3 regions of the Streptomyces sp. NPDC001135 genome follow, and region 3 is predicted to be linked to each of the others. Evidence: riboswitches for the same ligand, from Rfam matches in the RefSeq annotation. Region 3 holds a riboswitch; each other region holds the start of a gene.
The links. Region 3 has a riboswitch for cobalamin ahead of ACWC94_RS10835 (ribonucleoside-diphosphate reductase subunit alpha). Riboswitches for the same ligand answer to the same signal wherever they lie in the genome.

Region 1 (10,075 bases), on a different contig from region 3:
GCCAGGCCGTAGGTGCCGGGGCGCAGCGCGGCCAGGTCGCGGGTGAGCGCGATCCGGCCGGCGGCCGTGCCGTGCACGGTGAGGCGGGGCTCGGTGGGCAGCGGACGGCCCGCGGGTGCCTTCAGCGCGGCGTCGCTGGCGAGCCGGCCGACGGCCACGGAGGCCATGCCGGCGGCCAGTGCCGCGGTGAGGGCGGCGGCGGTCGCTTTGACGGGGCGCACGCGTCCAGTGTCGTGGGGGTTGCTGCCACCGGCCAGCGGAAGGGTGGGGCCGGACGAGGAGCGTCGGGGTGCGGGCGGGTCCGGCACCGCCGGACGCCTCCGCCGTGGCTGAGCGCCGTTGCGGCGGAGCGAAGTGAAGGCAGTCGAGAAAGAGCGGAACGAGTCGCGCGGCAAGGGGTCACCTCCGTTGGCCGTATCCCTTCAAGCGTTCCCCGGCCTCGCTCAGTTGTGCCTCGGTCAGCAGGGACGGCGTGAGACCCGGCACCGAGGAGGCCGTCAGCCACAGGCGGCACATCCACTCCAGCTGGGCGGTGCGGTCGTAGGCCTGGTCGAGGGCGGCGCCGTAGGTGATCGTGCCGTGGTTCTGCAGCAGGCAGCCGGAGCGGCCCGCCAGGGCGCGGAGCATGTTCTCGGCCAGCTCGTCGGTGCCGTAGGTGGCGTAGGGGGCGACACGGACGGGGCCGCCGAGGGCGCCGGCCATGTAGTGGACGGGCGGCAGCTCGGGCACGAGCGTGGAGACCGCCGTCGCGTGCACGGCGTGGGTGTGGACGATCGCGCGGGCGTCGGTGGTGCGGTAGACGGCGAGGTGCAGGGGCAGCTCGCTGGTCGGCACCAGGGTGCCGAGCACCTGGCGTCCGGCCAGGTCGACACCCGTGATGTCGTCCGGGGTGAGCCGGTCGTAGGGCACGCCCGACGGGGTGACGAGCACGAGGTCGCCGACGCGTGCCGAGACGTTCCCGGAGGTGCCGACCACCAGCCCGTCGGCTACGGTCCGCCGCGCCGTCGCGACCAGGTGCGCCCAGATCCGTTCCCGTTCCGCGTCCCGCCGCTGTTCAGCCATGCCGCGATCCTGCCAGCCGCACCCGCGGAGAGGGGAGTGGCGGTCGCTCCAGGCCGCGGGCGCGCACCCCCGAACGGGTGGAGATCGGGGGGAATCGCCGCACATGAGGCGCAGATTCGATGATCGCCGGGCCTTCAATGGTCTGCCTTGCCCGCCGGACGTTCTCCCGTCCGCCGACCCGGGGAGACATATGGCCCGTGAACGCACTCGCCTCCGTCGCCGCGCCGGTGTCCTCGTGGCGGCCACGGCGGCGCTCGCCCTCGTGGGCACCGCGCCCGCGGCGGCCGGCACCCGGGCACCGGCCAAGCCCCACGGACACGACGTCTCGTCGCACCAGAAGCGCGTCGACTGGCCGGCCGCCCGGTCCAAGGGCGCGCGGTTCGTCTACGTCAAGGCGACGGAGTCCACGGACTACCGCAACCCCTACTTCTCCCAGCAGTACGACGGCGCCCGCAAGGCGGGCCTGGTCCGGGGCGCCTACCACTTCGCCCGGCCGGACAAGTCCTCCGGCGCCCAGCAGGCCGCGTACTTCGTGCGGCACGGCGGGGGCTGGCGGGCGGACGGCTGGACGCTGCCACCCGCACTCGACATCGAGTACAACCCGTACGACAAGAAGCACAAGTGCTACGGGATGGGCAGGAGGCGGATGGTCCGCTGGATCCGGTCCTTCAGCAACGAGGTCAAGCGGAGGACCGGCCGCCGCCCGGTGATCTACACCACCACCCAGTGGTGGAAGCTGTGCACCGGCAACAGCCGCGCGTTCTCCGGCAACCCCCTGTGGATCGCCCGCCACGGCACCTCGCGTCCGGGGAAGCTGCCGGGCGGATGGCAGTACTGGACGATCTGGCAGTACGGCACCAAGGGCCGGCTGCCGGGTGACCAGAATCTCTTCAACGGGTCCGCGAGCCGGCTGCGGACCCTCGCGCGGGGCCGGTAGCCATGGGGCGCCTGGGCCGCGGGGGCCGAACGAAACCCCACTCCCCCCACTCGGACACCGCCACGCCCGCCTCAGTTCATCTTCCGTTCACCCAGGTTGCCTACGGTCGTCCAGCCAATGACCTCGAACGATTGCCTGGGTAAATGGAAAGCTTCTCGCTGATCCTCGCGATTGTGGTGGTAACCGCACTCGCGTTCGATTTCACGAACGGTTTCCACGACACCGCGAACGCGATGGCCACCACCATCTCCACAGGCGCCCTGAAGCCGAAGATCGCGGTAACCATGTCCGCCGCCCTGAACCTGGTCGGCGCCTTCCTCTCCGTGGAGGTCGCGAACACGATCTCCAAGGGTCTCGTCGACGAGACCGGCATCCGTCCCGAGGTCATCTTCGCCGCCCTGGTCGGCGCGATTCTCTGGAACCTGCTGACCTGGCTGGTGGGTCTGCCGTCCAGTTCCTCGCACGCCCTGATGGGCGGTCTGATCGGCGCCACCGTCGCCTCCGCCGGCTTCGGCGCCGTCCACGGCGACGTGCTGGTCACCAAGGTGCTGCTGCCGGCGGTCGCCGCGCCGGTCGTGGCGGGCCTCGCGTCGCTGCTGGCCACCCGGTTCTCCTACGGCATCGGCGGCAAGGCCGAGGGCGAGGCCACCCGCAAGGGCTACCGCGCCGGCCAGATCGCCTCCGCCGGCCTGGTCTCCCTCGCCCACGGCACCAACGACGCCCAGAAGACGATGGGCATCATCACCCTCGCGCTGATCGCGGGCGGCGCCATCGCCCCGGGCTCCAACCCTCCCACCTGGGTCATCCTCTCCGCCGGCCTGGCCATCGCGCTGGGCACCTGGATCGGCGGCTGGCGCATCATCCGCACCATGGGCACGGGCCTGACCGACCTGGAGCCGCGTCAGGGCTTCGCCGCCCAGACGAGCGCCGCGACCGCCATCCTGGCCTCGTCCCACCTGGGCTTCTCGCTGTCCACCACGCACGTCGTCTCCGGTTCGGTGATGGGCGCGGGCCTCGGCCGCAAGGGCGGGGTGGTCCGCTGGTCCACCGCGACCCGGATGGCCGTCGCCTGGGTACTCACCCTCCCGGCCGCCGCGCTGGTCGGCGCGGGCGCCGAGTCCGTCACGGACCTCGGTGACTGGGGCACCGCCGTCGTCGCCGTCTTCCTGGTCGGCGCGAGCGCCGCGATCTGGAAGATCTCCCGCCGTGAGGTCGTCGACCACACCAACGTCGTCGCCGACACCGAGGAGCCGGCCGGCGTGGTGACCACCGCCATCGCCGCGGTGACCCCGCCCCCGGCGGGCACGCTCGCCGAGGACCTCACGGCGACGATCCCCTCCCCGGCCACAGCCGAGCCCGTTGCTCCGGCCGCCCCGCCGGCCGCCACCGTCTGACCCCGGTCACCCCGGTTACCGAAGGAAGCATCATGAAGATCGACTGGGCGGCCCTCGGCTCCGTCTTCGGCGTCAGCCTCGCGTTCGCGGTGGGCCTGGTGGCCCTGTTCACCCTCGGCATCAACGGTCTGGCCCGGCGCGAGAAGGCCGCGGCCCAGGGCGGTTCCGCCGGCCTCGCCGTCACCGGCGCCTACGTCTGCTTCGCCGCGTGCGCGGCGGCGGTGGCGTACGGCATCTACCTGATCGTGGCCAAGCCCTGACCCACCCCCTGAAGGCTCCCCTCCCGTCGTGACGCGGAAGGGGAGCCTTTTGTCACGCGGAAGGGGAGCCTTTTGTCACGCGGAAGGGGAGCCTTTCCCCTGCCCCGCACGCCCCACGATGTGGGGATCGGCACACTCTCCCCGTGCAGGTCAACGGCAAGTTGACGGCCGTTCCGGGCGCGTGGTGGACTGCCCGGGCCATGTACGGCGGCAAGAGAGGAAGCCGGTGCGAATCCGGCGCGGTCCCGCCACTGTCACCGGGGAAGAACCCCGGAAGCCAGGAACTCTCACCGCCGAATCTCGTCGAACCAGGGCGCGGACACCCTGAGTGAGGACACGGATCGCCATGCTCGGCTGCCGAAGGACAAGGACCCGACCCAGGCCCGCTCCTGCACCCACGGCCGGCTGAGCCGATGGGTGCCGATCGCATGTACGCGTACGGCGCCGCCGCCGGCCTTCTCGGTGACCTGCTCCTCGGCGACCCCCGCCGTGGTCATCCGGTCGCCGCGTTCGGGCGGGCGGCCGCTGCCGTGGACCGCGCGTTGTGGCACGACCACCGCGGCTGGGGCGCCCTGCACACCGTCGTGTGCGCCGGAGGCGCCGTCACACTCGGCACGGTGGCCGCACGCGCTGTACGCCCCTCCCCCACCGCCACCCTCGCGCTGACCGCCGCGGCCACCTGGGCGGTCGTCGGCGGTACGTCACTCGCCCGCGAGGCCCGCACGATCGGGCGTGCGCTGGAGGCCGGGGACGTCGAGGCGGCACGGGCACGGCTGCCGCATCTGTGCGGCCGGGACCCACAGGCACTGGACGCCGACGGGATCGCCCGGGCGGTCGTCGAGTCGGTCGCCGAGAACACCTCCGACGCCGTCGTGGGGGCGCTGGTGTGGGGGGCCGTGGCCGGGGTCCCGGGGCTGCTCGGGTTCCGGGCGGTCAACACCCTGGACGCCATGGTGGGTCACAAGTCCCGCCGGTACCGGCGCTACGGCTGGGCCTCCGCCCGGCTCGACGACCTGGCCGGCTGGCCGGGGGCGCGGCTGACCGCCGTACTCGCCGCCACGGCCGGACCCGACCCCCGGGGGGCCCTGCGCGCCTGGAAGGCCGACGCCCGCGAGCACCCGAGCCCCAACGCCGGTCCCGTCGAAGCCTCCTTCGCCGGCGCCCTCGGCGTACGCCTGGGCGGCACGCTCTCCTACGGCGGCCGGGTCGAGCACCGGCCCGTGCTGAACGGGGACACCGGGCGGGCCGTCCGGGCCACCGACATCGACCGGGCCGTACGGCTCTCCCGCCGCGTCGGCCTCCTCGCGCTCGGCACCACGGTCGCCGCGCGCCACCTCGTCAAGAGCCTGAAGGGACGTGGCAAGTGAGCGGGGGTCTCCTCGTCGCCGGCACCACCTCCGACGCCGGCAAGAGCGTCGTGACGGCCGGGATCTGCCGGTGGCTGGTGCGCCAGGGCGTGAAGGTCGCGCCGTTCAAGGCGCAGAACATGTCGCTCAACTCCTTCGTGACCCGTCAGGGCGCGGAGATCGGGCGGGCCCAGGCCATGCAGGCCCAGGCGTGCCGGATCGAACCGACCGCGCTGATGAACCCGGTGCTGCTCAAGCCGGGCGGCGAGCAGAGCAGCCAGGTCGTACTGCTGGGCAAGCCGGTGGGCGAGCTGAGCGCGCGCGGGTACCACGGGGGGCGTCAGCAGAAGCTCCTCGGTCCCGTGCTGGACTGCCTGGCCGAGTTGCGGGGCACGTATGACGCGGTGATCTGTGAGGGTGCGGGCAGCCCGGCCGAGATCAATCTGCGCCGGACCGACATCGTGAACATGGGGATCGCGCGCCGTGCGCGCCTGCCGGTGCTGGTGGTGGGCGACATCGACCGCGGGGGCGTCTTCGCGTCCTTCTTCGGGACCGTCGCCCTGCTGTCGCCCGAGGACCAGGAGCTGGTCGCCGGGTTCCTGGTGAACAAGTTCCGGGGCGATGCCGGCCTGCTGGAACCCGGGCTGGAGATGCTCCACGGCCTGACCGGGCGGCGGACGTACGGCGTGCTCCCCTTCCGGCACGGTCTCGGTATCGACGAGGAGGACGGACTGCGCGTGTCCCTGCGCGGCACCGTCCGGGAGTCCACCGTGATCCCGCCCGTCGGCGAGGACGTGCTGCGGGTCGCCGTGTGCGCGATCCCGCTGATGTCCAACTTCACGGACGTGGACGCGCTGGCCGCCGAACCGGGTGTCGTGGTGCGGTTCGTGGACCGTCCGGAGGAACTGGCGGACGCCGACCTGGTCGTCGTTCCGGGCACGCGCGGGACCGTACGGGCGCTCGCGTGGCTGCGGGAGCGGGGCCTCGCGGACGCGCTCGTCCGGCGTGCCGCCGAAGGACGCCCGGTCCTCGGTATCTGCGGCGGCTTCCAGATCCTCGGCGAACGCATCGAGGACGAGGTCGAGTCACGCGCCGGCACCGTCGACGGGCTCGGTGTGCTGCCCGTGCGGGTGCGGTTCGCCCGCGAGAAGACCCTGACCCGGCCGGCCGGAGAGGCTCTCGGCGAGCGGGTCGAGGGGTACGAGATCCACCACGGTGTCGCCGAAGTCGACGGCGGTGAGGCCTTCCTGGACGGCTGCCGGGTCGGCCGGACCTGGGGCACGCACTGGCACGGTTCGCTGGAGTCGGACGGCTTCCGGCGGGCCTTCCTGCGCGAGGTGGCCGCCGCCGCGGGCCGCCGCTTCGTGCCGGCGCCCGACACCTCCTTCGCCGCGCTGCGCGAGGAGCAGCTCGACCGGCTCGGCGACCTGATCGAACAGCACGCGGACACGGACGCGCTCTGGCGGCTCATCGAGTCGGGCGCGCCGCAAGGACTGCCTTTCATTCCACCGGGAGCGCCCGCATGAGCACAGTGTTGTTGTTGTCGACCGCCGACACGGATCTGCTGGCGGCCCGGGCCTCCGGCGCGGACTACCGCATCGGCAACCCGACCCGGGTGGACGTCCGCGAGGAGCTGCCGCGCCTGCTCGACGGGGCCGACCTGGCCGTCGTACGGCTGCTGGGCGGCAAGCGCGCCTGGGAGGAGGGGCTCGCCGCGCTGAAGGCGGCCGGGATCCCGACCGTGCTGCTGGGCGGCGAGGCCGTCCCCGACGCCGAGCTGATGGCCGAGTCGTCGGTGCCGGCCGGTGTGGTGGCGGAGGCGCTGAAGTACCTGGTCGAGGGCGGCCCCGCGAACCTGCTGGAGCTGTCCCGGTTCCTGTCGGACACCGTGCTGCTGACCGGTGAGGGCTTCGAGGAGCCGCGGAAGATGCCGGAGTACGGCGTCCACGGCTCGTACCGGGTCCAGGGCGGCCGGCCGACCGTGGGCGTGCTCTTCTACCGAGCGCACGAACTGAGCGGCAACACCGCCTTCGTGGACACCCTGTGCGAGGCGGTCGAGGCGGAGGGCGCCAACGCCCTGCCCGTCTACTGCGGTTCGCTGCGCGGCGCGGACGCCGGGCTGTACGAGTTGCTGGCGAAGGCCGACGTGCTGGTCGCCACGGTGCTCGCGGCCGGCGGCACCCACGCCTCGCAGGCGTCGGCGGGCGGCGACGAGGAGTCCTGGGACATCGGGGCCCTCGCGGATCTGGACATCCCGGTGCTGCAGGGCCTGTGCCTGACCTCCTCGCGGGCCGCGTGGGAGGACTCCGACGCCGCCCTGTCCCCCATGGACGCGGCGATGCAGGTCGCGATCCCGGAGTTCGACGGGCGTCTGATCACCGTGCCGTTCTCCTTCAAGGAGCAGGGCCCGGACGAGGTCCCCGTGTACCTCGCCGACCCGGAACGGGCCGCGCGGGTGGCCGGGATCGCCCTGCGCCACGCCCGGTTGAAGCACAAGCCGAACGCCGAGAAGAAGGTCGCGCTGGTCTTCACGGCGTACCCGACCAAGCACTCCCGGGTCGGCAACGCGGTCGGTCTGGACACGCCCGCGTCGGCGGTGCGGGTGCTGGACGCCCTCCGGGACGCCGGTTACGCACTCACCGAGTACCCCTCCGGCGGCGACGAGCTGATCCACCGGCTGATCGAGGCCGGCGGCCATGACGTGGAGTGGCTCACCGAGGAGCAGCTGGCGGCGGCGCCCGCGCGCGTGCCGCTGGCCGACTACCGGGCGTGGTTCGAGAAGCTGGACCCGGAGCTGCGGGACGCGATGACCGAGGCGTGGGGCGAGCCGCCGGGCAGTCTCTACGTCGACGGTGACGACATCGTGCTGGCGTCGCTCCGGTTCGGGAACGTCGTCGTGATGATCCAGCCGCCGCGCGGTTTCGGCGAGAACCCGATCGCGATCTACCACGACCCCGACATGCCCCCCTCGCACCACTACATGGCCGCCTACCGCTGGCTGGAGAACAGTTTCGGCGCGGACGCGATCGTGCACATGGGCAAGCACGGCACGATGGAGTGGCTGCCGGGCAAGGGGCTCGGCCTGAGCGCGGGGTGCGCTCCGGACGCGGTGCTCGGTGACCTGCCGCTGATCTACCCGTTCATCGTCAACGACCCCGGCGAGGGCACCCAGGCCAAGCGGCGCGGGCACGCCACGGTGGTCGACCACCTGGTGCCGCCGATGGCCCGCGCCGACACCTACGGCGACCTCGCCAAGCTGGAGCAGCTGCTGGACGAGTACGCGCTCGTCTCCGACCTGGACCCGACGAAGGCCCCGGCCGTCCGCGCCCAGATCTGGACGCTGGTCAAGGCGGCCGAGCTGCACCACGACCTGCATGTGGACGAGCAGCCGGACGACGACGCGTTCGACGAGTTCGTCATGCACATCGACGGCTATCTGTGCGAGATCAAGGACGTGCAGATCCGCGACGGTCTGCACGTCCTGGGCGGCGGCCCGGTCGCCGAACCGCGCGTGAACCTGGTCCTCGCCGTGCTGCGCGCCTCGCAGGTGTGGGGCGGGCAGGCGAACGCCCTGCCGGGGCTCCGGTCCTCGCTGGCGGCCCATTTCGGGCTGGACGAGAAGGACCTGCTGGCCCAGCCCGGTGCGCCGGTGAAGGTGCCGGTGGAGCTGACGGACCTGGCGGAGGGGCCGGCGCGCACGGCCTCCGACGCGATCGACCTGCTGGAGCAGCTGTGCCGGCGGATCGCGGAGGGCATGGAGGCGCGGGAGTGGGACCGTGGGGTCGTCCGTGCCGTCCTGCGGGGCGTGCTCGGCACCGAACTTGCGGAGGCCGTGTCCGTGCTGGAGTTCGCGTGCGACGAGGTCGTACCGCGGCTGGCGAGGACCACGGACGAGATCGGGCACATCCTGCGGGCGCTGGACGGCGGTTACGTCCCGGCGGGTCCGTCGGGTTCGCCGACCCGGGGCCTGGTCAACGTGCTGCCGACCGGCCGGAACTTCTACTCGGTCGACCCCAAGGCCATTCCGTCCAGGCTGAGCTGGGAGGTCGGCCAGTCGCTCGCCGACTCGCTGGTGCAGCGGTATCTGCAGGACACGGGTGAGTACCCGAAGTCCGTCGGCCTGACGGTGTGGGGCACGTCCGCGATGCGCACCCAGGGCGACGACATCGCCGAGATCCTGGCGCTGCTGGGCTGCCGTCCGGTGTGGGACGACGCCTCGCGCCGGGTCACCGGCTTCGAGATCGTCCCGCCGGCGGAGCTCGGGCGGCCCCGCATCGACGTCACGGTCCGTATCTCCGGGTTCTTCCGGGACGCGTTCCCGCACGTCGTCGGGCTGATCGACGACGCGGTGCGGGCGGTGGCCGAGCTGGACGAGCCGGCGGAGTCCAACTACGTGCGGGCGCACGCCGACGAGGACACCGCCGAGCACGGCGACCGGCGGCGCGCCACGGCCCGGGTCTTCGGCTCGAAGCCGGGGGCCTACGGCGCCGGTCTGCTGCCGCTGATCGACGCCCGCAACTGGCGCAGCGACGCGGACCTGGCCGAGGTCTACGCCGTCTGGGGCGGGTACGCGTACGGGCGCGGGCTCGACGGGCGGGCGGCGCGCGGGGACATGGAGACCGCGTTCAAGCGGATCGCGGTCGCCGCGAAGAACGTCGACACCCGCGAGCACGACCTGGTCGACGCGGACGACTACTTCCAGTACCACGGCGGCATGGTCGCCATGGTCCGGCATCTGACCGGCGCCAACCCCGAGGCCTACGTGGGCGACAGTGCCGTACCGGACCAGGTGAGGACCCGCACGCTGGGCGAGGAGACGCACCGCGTCTTCCGGGCCCGGGTGGTCAACCCGCGCTGGATGGCGGCCATGCGCCGGCACGGCTACAAGGGCGCCTTCGAGATGGCGGCGACCGTGGACTACCTGTTCGGCTACGACGCCACGGCGGGCGTGGTCGACGACTGGATGTACGAGAAGCTCAGCGCGGAGTACGTCTTCGACCCGGAGAACCGGGACTTCATGAAGAAGTCCAACCCGTGGGCGCTGCGCGGCATCGCCGAGCGGCTGCTGGAGGCGGC
Region 2 (10,075 bases), on a different contig from region 3:
TCGGGCAGCTGCCCGGCCACATCACCGGCCCCGGCGACCTGAGCCTGTCGGCGAGCGGGCTGTTCGCCGCCCGGCTCGACACGGACACCATCGCGGTGTGGGAGCCGTCCGGCGCGGTGCCGCGCCCGCACCGGCGCCGCGACCCGGCCGCGCTGCGCCGCTGGGCCAACGCGATGGGTGTCACCGTCGGCAAGGTCCACACCCGCACCGGGGAACGGCCCCCGGGCGTGCTGCGCGCACTGCGCCTGCCGGAGGCCGGGCTGGGCTGTGTCGCCCCCGCCCTCGTGTGGTCGCCCGACGGCGCCCGGCACTGGTGCGAGTCCGGGCCGGGACGCATCCTCGAGTACGCCGCCGACGCGACCCGCCCGCGCGGCGAGGCGCCGGTGCGGAGCTTCCCGCACGGCTGGTACGACGCCGCCTGCCTGGCCGGCGACCGCCCGGTCCTGGTCCTGGCGTCCCATTACGAGCAGGGCGTCAACCGGCTGGTGGACCCGGGCGACGGCGGGGTGCTCGCCGAACGCGCGGCGGGGCAGGCGGTCACCGCCGATCCGCTGCGCCCGCTGCGCTGGGCGGCACCCGAACCCGGCGCCGCTCCCCGGCAGTTGCTGGTGCACGACCTGGCCCAGGACGGTAGCGGGCCGCAGCGGCTGCCCGTGGAGGACGGGGTGCGCCGGCCCGCCTGGTCCCCGGACGGCCGGCTCCTCGCGGCCGGTACCCGCGGCCGGGTGATCGTGTGGAGCACGGCTCCCACCGGCCGGTGCCGCCGCGTGCGGGTGCTCGACTGGCCCGACCCGCAGGCCATGGTGTGCCAGGTGGCCTGGTCCCCGGACGGCAGCCGGCTGGCCGCCACCCCGGGCAGCGCCGGCGGCCCGGTCGTCACCTGGGACACCGGCACCTGGCAGCGGCGGCAGACGTTCGGCGAGGCCGGCGGCCGGGACTGGGCGCCGGTGCTGTCCTGGTGCGCCGACTCCCGGCTGCTGGCGTTCGCGTCCGCCGACCAGGACTCCGTGACCGAGGTCTGGGACGCGCAGGAGGCGCGCCGGATCCGGGTGCTCGTGCCACCGGACGGGGTCGGCGGCCACCTGTGGACGCTGCGCTGGTCACCGGTCGGCGACCAGCTCGCGGCCACCTACAACTCCGGTGCCGCCGTCCTGTGGGAGCTGTTCACCGGCGGTTCGCGCACCGCCCCCACCCCGGTCCCGCCCAACGGCCAGGAGGAACTGGTACGGGTCGCCGTGCTCGCGGCCGTCCACGGGTTCGGGGTGCCGCTGGACCTGCTGGCGGACGTGCTGGCGCTGCTGCACGGCACCACCCCGCCCCGGCTGCGCACCCTGGCCGACCACCGCGGCCTGCACGCGCTGCGCGAACTGGGCTGGCCGCCGCCCGCGCTCGCAGGACTGGCGCTGCTGCTGGTCGCGGACCTGCCCGCCGACCCGGCGTACCTGGCCCCGCCCGAGGTCACCCCGGCCGACCTCGCCCAGGCCCTGGGCCGGGCACTGACCGGCTCCTCCATCCCCGCCCGCAGATCCGCCCCCACCCTCACCGAACTGACCGCGGCGCTGGGCACCGTGGACGACCGGCTGGTCGCGCTGCTGCGCATCCTCGGCCCCGAGGCGGTGGCCGCCGACCCCACCCTGCCGGCCCGGATGCGCCGGCTCCCGCTCTCCCTCACCCCGCCCGGCCCCGCGCAGCGCGCCCTGCTGGGTCTGAGGCTGCTGGACGGCGACACCGGCCTCGCCATGGGCGGCGGGGGCGGTACCGGCCGCTCCGGGCTGGCCCGGCACGGCCCCGCCAACCGGCTGCTGCCCACCCAACTCGCCCTGCCCACGGAGCTGCTCAGGGCCCGGCACGCCCGCGACGAGCTGCTGTACCGCACGAGCAGCGGCCGGCTGCCGCGCGATCCGCACGGCCTGGTCCTGGTGCTGGACGACACGCCCGCCACCCATGGCAAGGTCGGTTCCGTGCTGCGGCTCGCGGCCCATCTGATGGCCGCCACCGTGCTCAGACTGGGGCGGCCCTGCGCCCTGGTGCCGCTCGGCGAGCCGTGGCGGTCGCGGATCCTGCAGGGCCCGGAGGACCTGGTCCAGGTGTGGGCCGCCGGCCCGCTGACGCCGGGTGACGCGCCCACGGCGTTCCGGGAGGCCGAGGTGGTGGCCGCCCGGCTCACCGCCGACATGTCCGGGCCGCCCCGGATGGTGCTGTTGTCGCACCCCTACCTGCGGCCCGCACCGCGACCGGGACTGCGCGAACTGCGTGTGCACTACCCGCACATACCCTGGCGCGAGCCCGGTCGGCACCGCCAGGTCCTGTCACCGGAGCCGTCCCCGGAGGAGCTGCGGGCGGCACTGACGGCGCTGCTGTCGGACGACTGAGGACGCTGTTCCGCACGGGTGAGGGGCCGGCGTGCCGCGCGGTCAGCCGCAGAGCATCTGCTCGATCGCGTCCGGTCCCAGGGTCTGGAGCAGCTGCTCCAGCACCTCGGGCCGGAAGGCGTCGCCGAGCACCTGGACGCCCCCGCCGTCGACGCGGATGCTGATCCGCACCAGGCGCCCTTCGGGATGCTGCTCGTACTCCTCGGGCTGGATCAGGTCGGGGATGTGCTCGACCATCCGGTACTCGGCCATGGCGTCACCATCGTCCTTCCACTTCGGCGCCGCACCGCGGGCACCGGCCGTCTTCGAGAACGTTCCCGCCCAGGGCCCAGATGTCCCGTGCCACCACGGCCGTACGGCACCGCGGGCACCGGGTGGCCCGCCCGTCGGCGCCCAGGGCCCGTTCGACGTACACATGCCGCAGCCCCTCCTCGTGCCCGATCCGCACCCCTGCCTCGAGGTCGGCCACCGGCGTGGGCGCGTGGCCGGTGCGGCGGTGGGCGGGGGTGGCCCGGACGAGATGCCAGGGGATCGCGGGGTCCAGCGCGGCCAGCGCCCGGGCGATCGGCCGCAGGGTGCCGGGGCCGGCGGTGAGGCCGGGGATCAGCGGGGTCGACACCTCCACCCAGACACCGTGTTCCCGCAGGCCGGTGAGCGCGTCGAGCACGGGACCGGGCCGGGCGCCGGTCAGTTCGCGGTGGTCGCGTTCGTCGAGTGTCTTCACGTCGACGTTGACGGCGGCGACATGGCGTGCCGCGAGCTCGACGGCCTCGGCGGTGAGGAAGCCGTTGCTCTTCCAGACCACGTCCACACCGAGCGGGCGGCCCGACTCGGCGAGCGCGGCGGTCAGTTCGATGGCCAGCGAGGGTTCGGTGTAGGAGATCGCGACGCAGCCCGCGCGCCGTGCCGCCTCGCCGGTCACCTCGGCCGGGTCCACCGGCTCGGCGTCCCAGCGGACGGAGTCCACCCGGCCGTACTGGGACATGCGGTGGTTGATGCAGTAGTCGCACGCGAAGGTGCAGCCGGGCGCGGCCAGGGTCAGACAGGGTGTGCCCGGCCGGTAGTGGTACAGCGGTTTGCGCTCGACGGTGTCCCAGTGCCGTACCGACGACGCGAAGGTCGCGGTCTCCAGCCCGTCCCCGGACCGGCGGCGCACCCCGCACAGACCCGTCTCGCCGTCCTTCAGCGAACAGCGGAAGGGGCACAGCACGCACTGCACCCGCCCGTGCCGCGGCCGGTGGAGGACCGCCGGCGTCCACTGCATGCCCATGTACCGTCCCCCGCCCGGTCGGTGCGCCTTTGCCAGGGTAGCCCCAGCCGGGTCAACTCGCCTGCCGGTCAAGCGACTTCGATCAGGATTCAACAGGGGTGGAGCCGGCTGCGGCAGGGGCTCACCGGCGATCCACCCGGCCCGAATGCGCCGTCGTGGCGTCCAGCGCGTTCAGGACGGCACGTCCCGCCTCGGTGCGTGCGCGGCTGCGGCCGGTCACCGACGGGTCCGCGCCAGGCACCGCCCTCGTCCCGGCGGACCGCAGGCGCAGCACCTCGGCCACGGCCCGCTCGCCGACGCCCTGCCGGTCGTAGGCGGCCGGATCCCGCTGGAAGGCGAGGGCGGCCGCCGCCAGCACCCCGGACGCCGAGGAGCACCGGGACGGGCCGCCCGCCAGCAGCCGCCGCGCCCCCTCGCCTGTGTCCGCGCGGCCGGACGGACGCCCGGCCGCGAGGAGGCCGGTGAGCGACAGCCCGTCCAGCCCGGACCAGCCGCCCCGCACCAGCGCCCCCGCCACGACATGGGCCTCGTAGCCGTAGCCGTAGCCGTCGCCGTCGCCGGTGTCGTCCGGCGCGCCCGGGTGTCCGGCCAGCCGGGCGGCGGCACCGGCCAGCCGCAGCCGGGCCCCGGGCGGCGGATGCGCGCCGTCGAAGTCCCGCTCGTCCACGTCGTCCCCGGCGTCGAGCAGTTCGGCGAGTACGGCGCCGTAGGCGGGCCCGCACAGCACGGCGGCGCACACGTCGGCGAACGCCTCGCCCGACCACCGCTCCCAGGGGACGGCACGCCCCGGGGGCAGACCGGCCGTCGTGACCCGCCGGCGGATCTCGTCGCCGAGGCCGCGGTCGTCGTCGATGTGGTGTGCGGCCTCGTGCGCCACCGTGAGCAGGGCGGGCAGATGGGAGCCGAAGGACCAGGGCACGTCGATGACCGGGAACGGCAGCCGCGCGGCGGCCTCACGGCCCTCGCGGGTGTGGATGCCACCACGGGGCAGCAGGTCGTGGTAGGCGCTGCCCCGTCGGTGGGCGCGCGGCGCGGCCGCCCGGCTGAACGCGACCAGCGGGGGTTCCTTGGCGCGGGCGCCGGTGAGCCCGAGGACCGGGCCGTAGCACTCCCACGCCACCTCGTCCGCGACGTCCAGGACGCGGCGGTAGTCACGGACGCGCCGCAGCAGGAGCCGGGTGCGGTAGTAGTCCCACACATGGTGCAGGTCCAGGACCCGGCCGGGCACTTCGTCGCCGCGCCCGTCCGCGAGCCGCGCCCGTACGTCGGCCACGCCCACGCCGAGCAGCGCGAGCACCGCCTCCAGCTGGCTGTGGTGCTTCTCCAGCGGGCCGCCGGCGCGGCTCGCGCCCTGCCACTGGCGCAGTTCCTCCTCCAGCCCGGCGACGGCGTGCAGCCGTGCCGCGGCGCGCCGGACGGCGAGCGGGGCGGGGCCGGTCAGGGCGCGTCCTGGGCCGGCTCGGTCCCGGTCCCGGCTCTTCCGGCCGGCTGGGCCGGGGCCTCGAGCACGGCCGCCGGGTCGTCGCAGGCCTGCTCCAGCAGCAGGGGCGGTACCGGCTCGGCGTCGAGGCCGCGTCCCGGCTGCACGGGCCCGTACTCCTCACGGACCCCGCCGAGCCAGGTGGCGCGCAGCCGTACGACCCGGAAGAGGGGTGTGAGGGCCTCACCGATCCACTGGAAGCCCAGGTGCCTGCTGCCGGCGAGCCGCGCCGAGCCCGCCAGGTCGAGCAGTTGCAGCGGCCCGGTGCCGACGGACGCGGCCAGGCTCAGTTCGGCCGAGGCGCCCGCCTCGGCGGCCACCAGCACGGCGGCGGCGTCGGCCCGGACCACCTCGGTCACGGCGAGCAGCCCGGCCTCCCACCGGCCCTCCCAGTAGCGGCGGACGAGCGTGCCGGCCAGGGCGCGGGTGTCGGTCAGGCCGCTCCCGGTCAGGCCCTGGTACGCCACCAGCGCGGCCCGCTGCCGGGCGAACCGCAGCAGGACCCCGGCGTCCGCGTCGGCGAGGGCCGTGAAGAGGGGGTCCGTGGCGCCGGAGGCCTTGAAGCGGACGTCGATCCCGCCGCCGGCGTCGTACAGGAAGGCGCCGCGGGCCTCGGGCGGCGTCTCCTCGAAGCCGATCCGGTGGTCGGCCAGTGTCCCGGCCGCGCGGACGGATCCCCGTGCGTCGTGCAGGACGTCCCCCACGGCGACCTTCTGCAGCAGCGGCCAGGCCAGCCACCAGTCCCCCCACGCCTCACGCATGGCGTCCCGGTACACGGCGAACGCATGGACCACGGCGTTCAGCTCCTCCCCTGTCCCGCCCGAGCACCTGCGCGCAGGCTAGCAGCGCCCCCTCCGGACACGCCCGAACTTCCGTGTCTGTACGGGCCTTGCCCGTGACTTCTCCATCCGTGGACGGAGGACGGTGGAGACCGGTGGAGCCCGGTGCGGGGTCTCTCCATCGACCCGTGGGTGGTGGTGATCGGCTGGGTACGCGGAGCAGTCTTGAGGCATGGGTTCTCTTCACTCGGCACTCGTCCTGACCATCGACGTCTGCGTCCTGATCTTCGTCGCGGCCTGGGTCGTGGGCGCTGTCCTCTTCGGCGTGAAGAGCCGGTCCGGACTGCGCGGCTGGGTGCGCGGACTGCGCCGCACACTGCCGCGCCGGCTGCTGCCGGCCGCGGGCGTCTCCGTCTTCTTCATCCTGATCGGGCACTCCGAGGGCTTCTGGCGCCGGCTGCAGTACTGGCGGCCCGAGCCGGCGCTCCTGGGCGCACTGCTCGCCGTCGCCTCGACCGCCCTGCTGCTGTGGGCCCGCTGGGCGCTGGGCACGATGTGGGCCAGTGTGCCGACGGTCCGGGAGCACCACGAGCTCCGGACGGACGGGCCCTACCGGCTGGTCCGCCACCCCATCTACACCGGGCTGCTCGGCCTGGTCACCGGTTCCATGCTGGCCTGCGGCTTCGGCGTCTGGGTGGCGTTCCTGGCGGTCGCCGTCCCCTGGCTGCTGCGCCGGGTCCGGATCGAGGACGGCCTGATGGCCCGGCAGTTCGGCGCCGCCCACGACGCCTACCGCGCCGAAGTCCCGGCCCTGATCCCCCACATACGCCCCATGGCCCACCGGGCCGGCCGGCGCCCCGCGGGCAGCGTGCGGCGGTAGCCCGGTCGTCCGCTCCCACCGCGCCGCGGAGGGCGCGGGCGGTGACGGCTCACGCGGCGCTCCGAGAGGTGATGGCATGATGACCGGCGACATAGGGCGACGGCGGTCCGAGGAAGCCGGTGTGAATCCGGCGCGGTCCCGCCACTGTGACCGGTGAGCGAGTTCCGGCAGGCCTCCGTCCCTCCCGGGGCGGGCAGGCCGGGCGGGCGACGACCCGGGAGCCAGAGACTCACGCGGTCGCCTCCTCGACGTACACCGGGGCGGAGCTCCCCGGGAGGGGAGTGACATGGGCGTGCCCGAGAGGCCGGCGGAAGAGGTGTCCGGCGGGCCTGTGACGGGGAGCGCCGCGGCGCCGTGCCGGGTCGTCGTGTGCCGGGACTGCTGCTGTGGCACTCCCAAGGTGACCGGGGTCGATCACATGGCGCAGACCGCACGGCTGAGGGCACGGGTGCCGGTGCGGATCTCCGACTGCCTCGATGTGTGCGACCAGGCCAACGTCATCGTCGTACAGCCGTCCACGGCTGGCCGGGCCGCCGGTGCGCGGCCGGTCTGGCTCGGACTCGTCAACGATCCGGAGGCGACCGAGGACATCGTGACCTGGGTGCGGGCGGGCGGCCCGGGCGTCGCTCCCCAGCCGGACATCCTCGGCCTGTACACCTTCACACCGCCACGACGCCGTGCGGATCCCCGTTGACCCGTGGGTCCGGTGCGGCACCGAGCCCGGCGCAGGACGCCACCGGCCGACGCGCCCCGTGTGCAACTCGCGCCCGGAATCGACGGGTTGGGTCCCGGCCGCGGTGCCGTCCCACCGGCCTCGTACCGTCACGCCTGGTGAGGGGGGAAGGTCACGGCGGCCGGAGGCGGTCTTGGCCGTGCGCGCGACACGCGGTACGGTCTGTCCGATATCGACGACGGCGAGACGGAAGCCGGTGTGAATCCGGCACGGTCGCGCCACTGTATGCGAGTCGCCCCCGCGGCGTCCCGTGAGTCAGACCCGTGGCCGTCGTCCTGTGCACCACCGAGATGGGACGCGAACTCCCAGAGGAGGTTCTGCCATGGCGCAGACCGTCGCCCAGCCGACAGCCACCACCCCCGTCGTTCCCGCCAAGCTGCCGCTGAAGGCGATTGCTCCCTGGGCGGTCTTCTTCGGCATCCTGATGCTGGTCCTGCTCTACTTCGTCGGCGCCGAGCAGGGCGCCACCTCCGTGCTCAACGGCACGGACGTCCACGAGTGGGTGCACGACGCCCGTCACCTGCTCGGTTTCCCCTGCCACTGAGGCGAGGGGACACCGCACGCCCATGAATTCCGCAACCGTACGGAACCTCCTCGTACGGGGCATGCTCGCCGGCCTCGCGGCCGGCGTGCTCGCCCTCGTCGTGGCGTACGTCCTCGGTGAGCCGAGCGTCGACAAGGCGATCAGTTTCGAGGAGGCCCACTCCCACGAGCACGAGATGGAAGTCGTCTCCCGCTCCCTGCAGTCCACCGCCGGCCTCGCCACCGGCGTCCTCGTCTACGGCGTCGCCTTCGGCGGCATCGCCGCGCTCGCCTTCTGCTTCGCCCTGGGCCGCGTGGGCCGCTTCAGCCCGCGTGCCACGGCACTGCTGCTGTCGGGCTGCGCCCTGCTCGCCGTGTACGTCGTGCCGTTCCTGAAGTACCCGGCCAATCCGCCGTCGGTCGGCAACGCCGACACCATCGGCAAGCGGACCACCCTGTACTTCCTGATGATGCTGCTCAGCGTCCTGCTGGCGATCGCCGCCACCCTCCTGGGCAAGCGCCTGGTCCCCCGTCTGGGTACCTGGTGGGCGACGGTCGTCGCGGTGGCCGCGTTCGCCGTCGTGATCGCTCTGGCCTACCAGTTCCTGCCCGTCGTCAACGAGGTGCCCAAGGGCTTCCCGGCCACCCTGCTGTGGCGGTTCCGGCTCTCGGCACTGGCGATCCAGACCGCTCTGTGGGCCGGATTCGGCCTCCTCTTCGGCGAGTTGGCCGAGCGCCTGCTGAACCCGAAGCCGGCGACGGCCGGGAGGGGACGAGCGGTTCCGGCCGCGCACTGACCCCTTCCGGACAACAGAGGGCCCTTCGGAACCATCCGGGGGCCCTTCGGCGTTCTCCGGACACCGACGCGCACGGGATCATCGGCAGGGCACGGGAATCCGGCGGACCGGGCGCGTCACCCGGGCGAGGAGCGGAGGAACCGAGTGGCCAGAACCCCACAGCCCCGCCGCATCACCCTCGGTGGCCGCGACGCGGTCGCCCTCACCCCGCGGGAGTACGAGCAACTGGTCGCCAGCCGACGGCAGATCGGCGGCCAGAGCGCCCGCGTGCGGGTGCTCGCCCAGCAGGCCAAGCGCACCGAACAGCTCCTGCACGACCTGGAAACCCTGATAGCGGCCTCCGGGGACGGCTGCCAGGGACGGTCCCACCCGGCGCCGACGCCGTGCCCCGGCCGCCAAGCCACGGAGCCGAGCGCCGACGGCGCCTGCCTGCGCTGCGCGATAGCGGCGCTGCTGCGCCGTCACCGGGACTCGGCAGCCTGAACCGCCGGTCGCCGGCGCCTGGGCCCTCTCGTTTGGATCATCCCGGCGTCGCAGGGGCTGGCACGCACATCTGGCGCGTTGTCGTCACTCGCCGACGCTCCGCGTCGACTCCCTCCTCCGCCTCGCAGCCGCACGCACGAGACCGTGCTCCGGTCGGCTGGAAGGCACCCCACCTCACAGCCGGCCTGATCCAAACGGCAGGTCCTGGTCGGCGTCCGGCGCGGCAAGCGGACGCCCCAGCCGCAGATTCCAGCGCCCGGCCCGGCCACTGAGTTCGGTCACGGTCAGCGGCGGTACATCGAGGCGCCAGAACACCGTGGCGGGCATCCCCAGCGCGTCGGTGACGGCCGCCCGTACCACCTCCGGCTCGACGACGGCGACCGTACGGCCCTCCGCGGCCCGCGCGTCGGCCAGCCACCGCGCCACCCTTGCGCACAGGTCCCGCACGGACTCACCCCCATGCGGTGCGCAGCCCGGGTCGGTGAGCCAGCGGCCCACCGCCTCCGGCTCGGCCGCCCCCACCTCCTGAAGGGTGCGGCCCCGCCAGCGGCCCACGTCGAGCCCCGCCAGCTCGGGCACCGGCGCGCCGTCGAGGCCCAGCGCCGTGGCCGTCTCCCGGCAGCGCGTGCTGGGGGAGACGGCCACACGCCCCGCGCCGGGCAGCGACCCGGCCGCCGCCCGGGCCCGCGCCGCGCCACCGTCGTCGAGCGAGCTGCCGTCGTCGAACCGTGCCTGCCGCAACGACACGCTCGTGGCGGG
Region 3 (10,075 bases):
TCGCCAGCCAGCGCACCGCCGAGGGCGTGGGCCTGGCCGCCAACCAGATCGGTGTCGACCTGAAGGTCTTCGTCTACGACTGCATGGACGACGAGGGCGTCCGGCACGTCGGCGTGGTGTGCAACCCGAAGCTGGTCGACCTGCCGGCCGACCGGCGCCGGCTGGACGACAGCAACGAGGGCTGTCTGTCCGTGCCGACGGCGTACGCGCCGCTCGCCCGTCCCGACTACGCCGAGGTGACCGGCCAGGACGAGCAGGGCAACCCGATCAAGGTGCGCGGCACCGGCTACTTCGCACGCTGTTTGCAGCACGAGACCGACCACCTCTACGGCTACCTGTACATCGACCGGCTGTCCAAGCGGGACCGCAAGGACGCGTTGCGGCAGATGGCCGAGAATGAGCCACGTTATCCGGTGGTCGCCAACGGCTAGGCGGCACGCGGCGGTTGGGGCGCCCGGTCGGGATCACTCCCGGTCGGGCGCCCTTCCCATGCGTCGCCTCGCTCATCCGTGCGTCGTACAACTGACCTCTTCTGCCCTCGTTGTGATCCTTAATCGGTCACACAACGCGGGATTCTCGGCACCCTCGGGGTAGTGAGTGAAGCAAATCCGTTCCCATGACGGTCAGTTGTGGTGCTGAATGTAAGAGCGGGGATACGCAACGGCGCACGCCCGGCACAACCGGAGAGGGGCATGCGCTCCTGGCGGCTGAGAGGGGTTTGTTCGTGCAAGCTTTCCCACACAGCACCACAGCGACGCCGACGGCGATCGTCGTACCACCCTCACTGGCACTCCCGGTGATCGAGTCCGCCTTTCCCCGGCAACTGCATCCGTATTGGCCGCGGCTACAGCACAGCACACGGCTCTGGCTGCTGGAAAAACGGCTCATGCCGGCGGACAAGGTGCAGGAATATGCCGACGGACTGTGCTACACCGACCTGATGGCGGGCTACTACCTCGGCGCCCCCGACGAGGTCATGCAGGCCATCGCCGACTACAGCGCGTGGTTCTTCGTCTGGGACGACTGCCACGACCGCTGTGTGGTCCACGGCCGGGCGGACGACTGGCGGCGGCTGAGGTACCGCCTGCACGCGGCCCTCGACGCACCCCGGCACCATCTGCACCACCCCGACCCGCTGGTCGCCGGGTTCGCGGACTGCGCGCTGCGGCTGTACGGCTTCCTGTCGCGCACCTGGAACCAGCGGTTCGCCCGGCACTTCCACGCGGTCATCGAGGCCTACGACCGGGAGTTCCGCAACCGCACCGAGGGATACATACCCGGTGTCGAGGAATACCTCGCCCTGCGTCGGCACACCTTCGCGCACTGGATATGGACGGACCTGCTGGAGCCGAGCGCCGGATGTGAACTCCCGGACGCCGTACGAAAAAAGCCCGCCTATCGCCGGGCCGCACTGCTCAGTCAGGAATTCGCCGCCTGGTACAACGACCTGTGCTCGCTTCCGAAAGAAATTGCGGGCGACGAGGTCCACAATCTCGGAATCAGTCTCATCACCCATGAGAGGATGACTCTCGAAGACGCGGTGGACGAAGTCAGGCGGCGGGTCGAGAAATGCGTCAGCGAATTCCTCGAAGCCGAGCAGGACGCCCTGAGGTTCGCCGACGACCTCGCCGACGGAACGGTCCGCGGAAAGGAACTCAGCGCCGCGGTACGCGCCTGTGTCGGCAATATGCGCAACTGGTTCAGCTCCGCCTACTGGTTCCACCACGAGTCCGGCCGGTACATGGTCGACACCTGGGACGACCGGTCCACGCCCCCCTACGTCACGAACGAAGCGGCAGGTGAGAAATGACCGTCGAGTCTGTGCGGCCCGCCACCCCCGAGGAGACCGAACTGCGCGAACCGCCCCTGGCGGCGGGCGCGGTACCGGGCCTCGGGCACGGCCTGAAACTGGTCCGCGACCCGCTCGCCTTCATGGCGCGGCTCCGCGACCACGGCGACGTCGTACGCCTCAAGCTCGGCCCCAAGACGGTGTACGCCGTCACCACGCCGGAGCTGACCGGCGCGCTCGCGCTCAGCGCCGACTTCAAGATCGACGGGCCCCTGTGGGAGTCCCTCGAGGGCCTGCTCGGCAAGGAGGGCGTGGCCACCGCCAACGGCCCCCGGCACCGCCGTCAGCGCCGCACCATCCAGCCCGCGTTCCGGCTGGACGCGATACCGGCCTACGGGCCCGTCATGGAGGAGGAGGCGCATCGGCTCACCGAGCGCTGGCGGCCCGGCGAGACCCTCGACTGCACCTCCGAGTCCTTCCGGGTGGCCGTGCGCATCGCCGCCCGCTGCCTGCTGCGCGGTGAGTACATGGACGAGCGCGCCGAGCGGCTGAGTGTCGACCTCGCCAGCGTCTTCCGGGGCATGTACCGCCGGATGGTCATCCCGCTCGGACCGCTGTACCGGCTGCCGTTTCCGGCCAACCGCGAATTCAACCGGGCCCTGGCCGATTTGCATCTGCTGGTGGACGAGATCGTCGCCGAACGGAGGGCATCTGGTCAAAAGCCGGACGATTTGCTGACGGCATTGCTGGAGGCAAAGGACGACAATGGCGACCCCATCGGGGAACAGGAGATCCACGACCAGGTCGTCGCGATACTCACCCCCGGAAGCGAAACGGTGGCGTCCACGATCATGTGGCTGCTGCAGGTTCTCGCGGAACACCCGGAACACGCCGAGAAGGTACGGACCGAGGTCGAATCCGTGACCGGAGGCCGGCCGGTCGGATTCGAGCACGTTCGCGCGCTCACACACACCAACAATGTCGTCGTCGAGGCCATGCGGCTCAGGCCCGCCGTATGGATATTGACGCGGCGCGCGGTGACCGACACCTCACTCGGTGGCTATCGCATTCCGGCCGGGGCGGACATCATCTACAGCCCCTACGCGATCCAGCGCGACGCCCGCTCCTATGACCGCCACCTCGACTTCGACCCCGACCGGTGGCTGCCGGAGCGGGCCAAGGACGTGCCGAAGTACGCCATGAGCCCGTTCAGCGTGGGCAACCGCAAGTGCCCCAGCGACCACTTCTCCATGACCCAGCTGAGCCTGATCACCGCGGCGATCTCGGCGAAGTACCGCTTCGAGCAGGTCGCGGGGTCGAACGACACCACCCGGGTGGGCATCACCCTGCGTCCGCACAAGCTGCTGCTGAGGCCGATGCCTTGGTAGAACCTGGTACCGGCGCGCGCTCAGGCGGCTCCAGGGCCCCGGAACGCGCGCCGGTAGGTGTTCGGCGCGGTGCGCGAACGGCGCGGGAGGATCAGAAGTCCTCGTCCAGGTCGACGGTGCCCTCCACCGCCACCTGGTACGCCGACGGGCGGCGCTCGAAGAAGTTCGTGAGCTCCTGAACGCCCTGCAGCTCCATGAAGGAGAACGGGTTCTCCGAGCCGTACACCGGGGCGAAGCCGAGGCGGATGAGGCGCTGGTCGGCGACGCACTCCAGGTACTGCCGCATCGACTCGGTGTTCATGCCCGGCAGGCCGTCGCCGCACAGATCGCGCGCGAACTGCAGCTCGGCCTCGACGGCTTCCCTCAGCATGTCGGTGACCTGCTGCTGGAGCGCGTCGTCGAACAGGTCCGGCTCCTCCTTGCGGACGGTGTCGACCACGTCGAAGGCGAAGGACATGTGCATCGTCTCGTCGCGGAACACCCAGTTGGTGCCGGTGGCGAGACCGTGCAGCAGCCCCCGGCTGCGGAACCAGTAGACGTACGCGAAGGCGCCGTAGAAGAACAGGCCCTCGATGCACGCGGCGAAGCAGATCAGGTTGAGCAGGAAGCGACGGCGGTCGGCCTTCGTCTCCAGGCGGTCGAGCTTGTCGACCGAGTCCATCCACGTGAAGCAGAACCCGGCCTTCTCGCGGATGGAGGGGATGTTCTCGACGGCCGCGAAGGCCGCCGCCCGGTCGTCCGGGTCGGGGAGGTAGGTGTCCAGCAGGGTCAGATAGAACTGGACGTGCACGGCCTCCTCGAACAGCTGCCGGCTCAGGTACAGCCGCGCCTCGGGCGAGTTGATGTGCTTGTACAGCGTCAGGACCAGGTTGTTCGCGACGATCGAGTCACCCGTCGCGAAGAAGGCCACCAGCCGGCCGATCAGGTGCTGCTCGGCCGGGGTCAGCTTGGCGAGGTCGGCGACGTCCGAGTGGAGGTCGACCTCCTCCACGGTCCAGGTGTTCTTGATGGCGTCCCGGTAGCGCTCGTAGAAGTCCGGGTAGCGCATGGGGCGCAGCGTCAGTTCGAAGCCCGGGTCGAGAAGGTTCTGAGGACGGTTGGACATTACTGGCAGGCCTCGCAGGACTCGGGGTTTTCCAGGGAGCAGGCGACCGCGTCGGGATCGGCCACCTGCTGGACGGGGATGGTCTTCGGTGCCTGCGCCTGGGCGGCGCGGGCGATGCGCGTCGCGGGCCGCGAGCGCAGGTAGTACGTCGTCTTCAGGCCCGACTTCCAGGCGTACGCGTACATCGAGGAGAGCTTGCCGATGGTCGGCGTCTCCATGAAGAGGTTGAGCGACTGCGCCTGGTCGAGGAACGGGGTCCGCGCCGCCGCCATGTCGATCAGGCCGCGCTGCGGGATCTCCCACGCGGTGCGGTACAGGGCCCGTACGTCGGCCGGGATCCAGGCGAAGTCCTGCACGGAGCCGTTGGAGTCGCGCAACGCCTCACGGGTCCGCGCGTCCCAGACGCCGAGCTCCTTCAGATCCTTCACCAGGTACGAGTTGACCTGCAGGAACTCACCGGACAGCGTCTCGCGCTTGAACAGGTTCGACACCTGCGGCTCGATGCACTCGTACACGCCCGCGATGGAGGCGATGGTGGCGGTGGGCGCGATCGCGAGGAGGAGCGAGTTGCGCATGCCGACGGCCGCGATCCGCTCGCGCAGGGCCGCCCAGCGCTCGGGCCAGGTGAGCTCGACGTCGTAGTGGTCGGGGTGCAGGACCCCCTGGGCGGTACGGGTCTTCTCCCAGGCCGGCAGCGGGCCGCTGCGCTCGGCGAGGTCGGCGGAGGCCTCGTACGCGGCGAGCATGATCCGCTCGGCGATCCGCGTGGACAGGGCCCTGGCCTCCGGCGAGTCGAAGGGCAGGCGCAGCTTGAAGAACACGTCCTGCAGACCCATGGCACCGAGGCCGACGGGCCGCCACCTGGCGTTCGACCGGCCCGCCTGCTCGGTCGGGTAGAAGTTGATGTCGACCACGCGGTCGAGGAAGGTGACGGCCGTGCGGACCGTCTCGTCGAGGCGCTCCCAGTCGATGTCCCCGTTGCTCACGAACGCACCGAGGTTGACCGAGCCGAGGTTGCAGACCGCCGTCTCGCCGTCGTCCGTGACCTCCAGGATCTCCGTGCAGAGGTTGGAGGAGTGGACGACGTGACCGGGCAGGGCCGTCTGGTTGGCGGTGCGGTTGGCCGCGTCCTTGAAGGTCATCCAGCCGTTGCCGGTCTGCGCGAGGGTACGCATCATCCGGCCGTACAGCTCACGGGCCGGGATCGTCTTCTTCGCCAGACCCGCGTCCTCGGCCTTGCGGTAGGCGGCGTCGAACTCCTCGCCCCACAGGTCCACCAGCTCCGGCACGTCCGCCGGGGAGAACAGCGACCACTGCGCGTCGGCGTTGACCCGGCGCATGAACTCGTCCGGGATCCAGTGCGCGAGGTTCAGGTTGTGCGTACGGCGGGCGTCCTCACCGGTGTTGTCCCGCAGCTCCAGGAACTCCTCGAGGTCGGAGTGCCAGGTCTCCAGGTACACCGCCGCCGCGCCCTTGCGCCGGCCGCCCTGGTTCACGGCCGCCACCGAGGCGTCCAGGGTCTTCAGGAACGGCACGATGCCGTTGGAGTGCCCGTTGGTGCCGCGGATCAGCGAACCGCGGCTGCGGATCCGGGAGTACGACAGGCCGATGCCGCCGGCGTGCTTGGAGAGCCGGGCCACCTGGTGGTAGCGGTCGTAGATGGAGTCCAGCTCGTCCAGCGGGGAGTCGAGGAGGTAGCAGGACGACATCTGGGGGTGCCGGGTGCCGGAGTTGAAGAGGGTGGGGGAGGAGGGCAGGTAGTCGAGGCGGCTCATGAGCCCGTAGAGCTTGGCGACTTCGTCCACGGAGCGGACGCTGTCGTCCTCGGCGAGGCCTGCGGCGACCCGCAGCATGAAGTGCTGGGGGGTCTCGATGACCTTGCGGGTGATCGGGTGCCGCAGCAGGTAGCGGCTGTGCAGGGTGCGCAGCCCGAAGTAGCCGAAGCGGTCGTCGGCGCCGGTGTCGACCAGCGCGTCCAGCCGCTCGGCGTGCAGCCGCGCGAACTCGGCGGTCCGGTCGGCGATGAGCCCCTCGCGGTGCCCCACGGCCACGGACCCGGTGAAGGACGTCACGCCCTGCGAGGCGGCCTCGGCGCGGATGGTGAGGGTCAGCAGCCGGGCGGCCAGCCGGGAGTAGGCGGGATCCTCGGAGATGAGCCCGGCGGCGGCCTCCGTGGCCAGCTCGCGCAACTCCGCCTCGTCAGCGTGCGCCGACCGGCCGCGCAGCGCGGCGGCGGCGACCCGGCCGGGGTCGGTGTCGGGGAGGTCGGCGGTCAGCTCGGTCAGGGTCCGCAGCAGCGCGGTACCGGGACCGTCGGTCTCCAGGCCGCTGGCTGAAGCCGGATCTGCTGGCGCGATGGTCACGTGGGGCTCTCCCTCGCTCGGCACGGGGGCCTTGCGGAGGGCAGGGGGCAGCCACGAGCGCACACGGCGTCGCGTCCACCGGCCCACTCCGCGAGGCCCGGACGTCTCAGGGCACACCGGCCGGACGGCCGGGTGCGCTGTCGGCAGGTCCTCGGACTGACTCCTGGGCACGGCGTTCCGGGGAACGGACATGCACAAGTACACCGTTGCGGGACAGTTCCGGATTCGCACCGGATTCCCCTGCGGCGACAGCGAGGATGAGCATACATCTAGTGCCGGGCTGTCGTGGCAGCCCCAGATGTTGTGTCTGTTGTGTGGTGTGGTGGCTTCGGAGCGTCAACTCCCGGTGACGGTGCGGGGGTCGGGTCGCGGGCCGCCCGCCCGCCCGTCGGGGACGCCTTCCGGGACGAGAAGGCCGGGCGCACGGGCGGCCCGCAAGCCGCCCGCGCGCCCGGCCGGGTCTCGTCAGTGCGCGGAGCCCGCCGTCGCCGGCGGCAGTTCCACCTGCACGCCGGGGTCCCCCGCGTCCGCCGTGTAGTCGTCCGGGCTGGTCTCGTCGACGCCCTCCGGGGCCTTGACGGCCTTGAGGACGAAGGTGAGGACCACGGTCACGGCGACGTTGAGCACGAACGCGGTCAGGCCGATGTAGCCGATCTCCCCGATGCCGGGGATCTCCTTGGCCGAGCCGCCGAAGTGCTTCTGGGTCGGCGAGGCGACCCCGTACGCCGCGACCGTGCCGTACACCATGCCGACCGCCCAGCCGGCGAGCAGCGCCCACCGGTGGAACCAGCGGGTGAACAGGCCGCCGACCAGGGCCGGGAAGGTCTGCAGGATCCAGATGCCGCCCAGCAGCTGGAAGTTGATCGCGACCGTCTTGTCCATGGTGAGGACGAAGACCAGGGCGCCGACCTTCACCAGCAGCGAGACGATCTTGGATATCTGGGCCTCCTGCCTGGGCGTGGCGTCCGGCTTGATGAAGTCCCGGTAGATGTTGCGGGTGAAGAGGTTCGCCGCCGCGATCGACATGATGGCCGCCGGTACGAGTGCGCCGATGCCGATCGCAGCGAAGGCCACGCCCGCGAACCAGTCCGGGAACATGTCCTCGAACAGCTGGGGGATGGCCTGCTGGCCGTTGGTGACCTTGACGCCGGCCGCGATCGCCATGAAGCCGAGCAGGGCCAGCAGACCGAGCATCAGGGAGTACAGCGGCAGGATCGTGGTGTTGCGGCGGATCACCTCACGGCTCTTGGAGGACAGGGTCGCGGTGATCGAGTGCGGGTACATGAACAGCGCGAGCGCCGAACCCAGCGCCAGGGTGGCGTAGGTCCACTGACCCGCCTCCGGCGGCGCGAGCGCGCCGCGCGGCTTGCCGGTGGCCGGGTTGACCTGGCTGAACGCGTGGCCCGCCTTGGCGAAGACGTCGTCGAAGCCGCCCAGCTTGATCGGGATGTAGATGATCGCCACCGCGATGACGATGTAGATCAGCGCGTCCTTGACGAAGGCGATCAGGGCGGGGGCACGCAGACCGGACGAGTAGGTGTACGCCGCGAGCACACCGAAGGCGATCAGCAGCGGCAGGTCCCGTACGAACCAGTTGCTGCCGCTGTCCCCGCCGACGCCCATCACGTCCAGCACCGCCTGGATGCCGACGAGCTGGAGCGCGATGTACGGCATCGTCGCCAGGATGCCGGTCAGCGCCACCGCCAGCGACAGGCCCTTCGAGCCGAAGCGCCCGCGCACGAAGTCGGAGGTCGTGACATAGCCGTGGCGGTGGCTGACCGACCACAGGCGCGGCAGGAAGGTGAAGATCAGCGGGTAGACCAGGATCGTGTACGGCACCGCGAAGAAGCCGGACGCGCCCGCCGCGTAGATCGCCGCCGGTACGGCGACGAAGGTGTACGCCGTGTACAGGTCGCCGCCGAGCAGGAACCAGGTGATCCAGGTGCCGAACGACCGTCCGCCCAGGCCCCATTCGTCCAGGGAGTGTTCGTTCTCGGCCCTGCGCCAGCGTGCGGCGAGGAAGCCCATGACCGTGACGGCCAGGAAGAAGAAGACGAAGACGCCGAGCGCGACGCCGTTGACGCCGTCCTTCACTTCGCCTCACCGCCCTCGTGGGCGCGGGCGCGCTGGTCCCGCTGCCACAGCTTGTACGCGGTCATGGTGAGTGCGGCGGAGACCGGTACCCAGAGCATCTGGTACCAGTAGAAGAAGGGGATCCCCATGAGGGCCGGATCCGTCTTGGCGTAGGAGCCGACCCAGAGCATCGCCACGAAGGGCGCGACGAGACACAGGGCGATGATCACCCGGACCGGGGTGACGACCGGTGGTCTCACTTCAGGTGTATCGGACATGCCACGGCTCTCCGTCCCCTCGCTGATCACCTGTGTAATGCGCAGGCAATCTAGGTGACGGTGTCGAGACAGCGGAAGACCTCGTCCGTATGTCGGTATATCGATTCAGCGAAGGTCCCCGCCTCCAACCCGCCTACTCCGCCGGGCGCTTGAGCCTCGCCACGAACTTGTAGCGGTCCCCCCGGTACACCGACCGCACCCACTCCACCGGCCTGCCCTCGTGGTCCAGGGAGTGGCGGGAGAGCATCAGCATCGGCAGGCCCACGTCGGTCCCGAGCAGGCCCGCCTCGCGCGGGGTGGCGAGCGACGTCTCGATGGTCTCCTCGGCCTCGGCGAGGTGGACGTCGTAGACCTCGGCGAGGGCGGTGTACAGGGACGTGTACTTCACCAGGGAGCGGCGCAGCGCCGGGAAGCGCTTGGCGCTCAGGTGCGTGGTCTCGATGGCCATCGGCTCGCCGTTGGCCATGCGCAGCCGCTCGATGCGCAGCACCCGTCCGCCGGCGGTGATGTCCAGGAGCCCGGCGAGCCGGTCGTCGGCGGTGATGTAGCCGATGTCCAGCAGCTGCGAGGTGGGTTCCAGCCCCTGGGCGCGCATGTCCTCGGTGTAGGAGGTGAGCTGCAGGGCCTGGGACACCTTGGGCTTGGCGACGAAGGTTCCCTTGCCCTGGATGCGCTCCAGCCGGCCCTCCACGACCAGCTCCTGCAGGGCCTGGCGGACGGTGGTGCGGGAGGTGTCGAACTCGGCCGCGAGGGTGCGCTCGGGCGGCACCGGCGTGCCCGGCGCCTGCGTCTCCGTCATGTCGAGCAGGTGCTTCTTCAGGCGGTAGTACTTGGGCACGCGCGCCGTACGGACGGTCGTGCCGGCCTCGTTCTCCGCACTGCTGACGTCGGTGCTCATGCTCTGCCTTCCCGGCTCCGGATGCCGAAAGCGACCGACTGGCATCGGCCACGCCCGACCGACTCACATCGGCCACGGCTCACATCGTGGCACGGCTTCGCGTGTTCGGGAGTCCATCCGCACGCTCCGTGATCACCTCTATATACCGCTGCCCCAGGGCTGGTCTAGTCCATGCCTCAGA

Region 1: another riboswitch for cobalamin. It lies ahead of ACWC94_RS25565 (cobalamin biosynthesis protein); the one in region 3 lies ahead of ACWC94_RS10835 (ribonucleoside-diphosphate reductase subunit alpha).
Region 2: another riboswitch for cobalamin. It lies ahead of ACWC94_RS20050 (hypothetical protein); the one in region 3 lies ahead of ACWC94_RS10835 (ribonucleoside-diphosphate reductase subunit alpha).

Annotation. Positions count from the first base shown of each region.
Region 1 is NZ_JBSFKD010000022.1:91,124-101,198, reverse strand. Features, by position in the region: gene ACWC94_RS25590 (alpha/beta hydrolase) at 1-221, opposite strand, end outside; gene ACWC94_RS25585 (class II aldolase/adducin family protein) at 400-1,062, opposite strand; gene ACWC94_RS25580 (lysozyme) at 1,253-1,999, shown strand; gene ACWC94_RS25575 (anion permease) at 2,143-3,393, shown strand; gene ACWC94_RS25570 (hypothetical protein) at 3,426-3,653, shown strand; cobalamin riboswitch at 3,822-3,962, shown strand; gene ACWC94_RS25565 (cobalamin biosynthesis protein) at 4,067-5,020, shown strand; gene ACWC94_RS25560 (cobyric acid synthase) at 5,017-6,525, shown strand; gene cobN (cobaltochelatase subunit CobN) at 6,522-10,075, shown strand, end outside.
Region 2 is NZ_JBSFKD010000015.1:132,969-143,043, reverse strand. Features, by position in the region: gene ACWC94_RS20080 (hypothetical protein) at 1-2,372, shown strand, start outside; gene ACWC94_RS20075 (radical SAM-modified peptide, FtsH ternary system-associated) at 2,415-2,624, opposite strand; gene ACWC94_RS20070 (radical SAM protein) at 2,629-3,636, opposite strand; gene ACWC94_RS20065 (hypothetical protein) at 3,764-4,939, opposite strand; gene ACWC94_RS20060 (hypothetical protein) at 5,080-5,916, opposite strand; gene ACWC94_RS20055 (methyltransferase family protein) at 6,134-6,781, shown strand; cobalamin riboswitch at 6,892-7,011, shown strand; gene ACWC94_RS20050 (hypothetical protein) at 7,068-7,475, shown strand; cobalamin riboswitch at 7,659-7,800, shown strand; gene ACWC94_RS20045 (CbtB domain-containing protein) at 7,837-8,058, shown strand; gene ACWC94_RS20040 (CbtA family protein) at 8,081-8,833, shown strand; gene ACWC94_RS20035 (hypothetical protein) at 8,978-9,316, shown strand; gene ACWC94_RS20030 (histidine phosphatase family protein) at 9,491-10,075, opposite strand, start outside.
Region 3 is NZ_JBSFKD010000006.1:196,712-206,786, forward strand. Features, by position in the region: gene def (peptide deformylase) at 1-431, shown strand, start outside; gene cyc1 (epi-isozizaene synthase) at 725-1,810, shown strand; gene ACWC94_RS10825 (bifunctional albaflavenone monooxygenase/terpene synthase) at 1,807-3,177, shown strand; gene ACWC94_RS10830 (ribonucleotide-diphosphate reductase subunit beta) at 3,269-4,282, opposite strand; gene ACWC94_RS10835 (ribonucleoside-diphosphate reductase subunit alpha) at 4,282-6,645, opposite strand; cobalamin riboswitch at 6,771-6,910, opposite strand; gene mctP (monocarboxylate uptake permease MctP) at 7,111-8,739, opposite strand; gene ACWC94_RS10845 (DUF3311 domain-containing protein) at 8,736-8,996, opposite strand; gene ACWC94_RS10850 (GntR family transcriptional regulator) at 9,130-9,894, opposite strand; gene nagB (glucosamine-6-phosphate deaminase) at 10,071-10,075, opposite strand, start outside.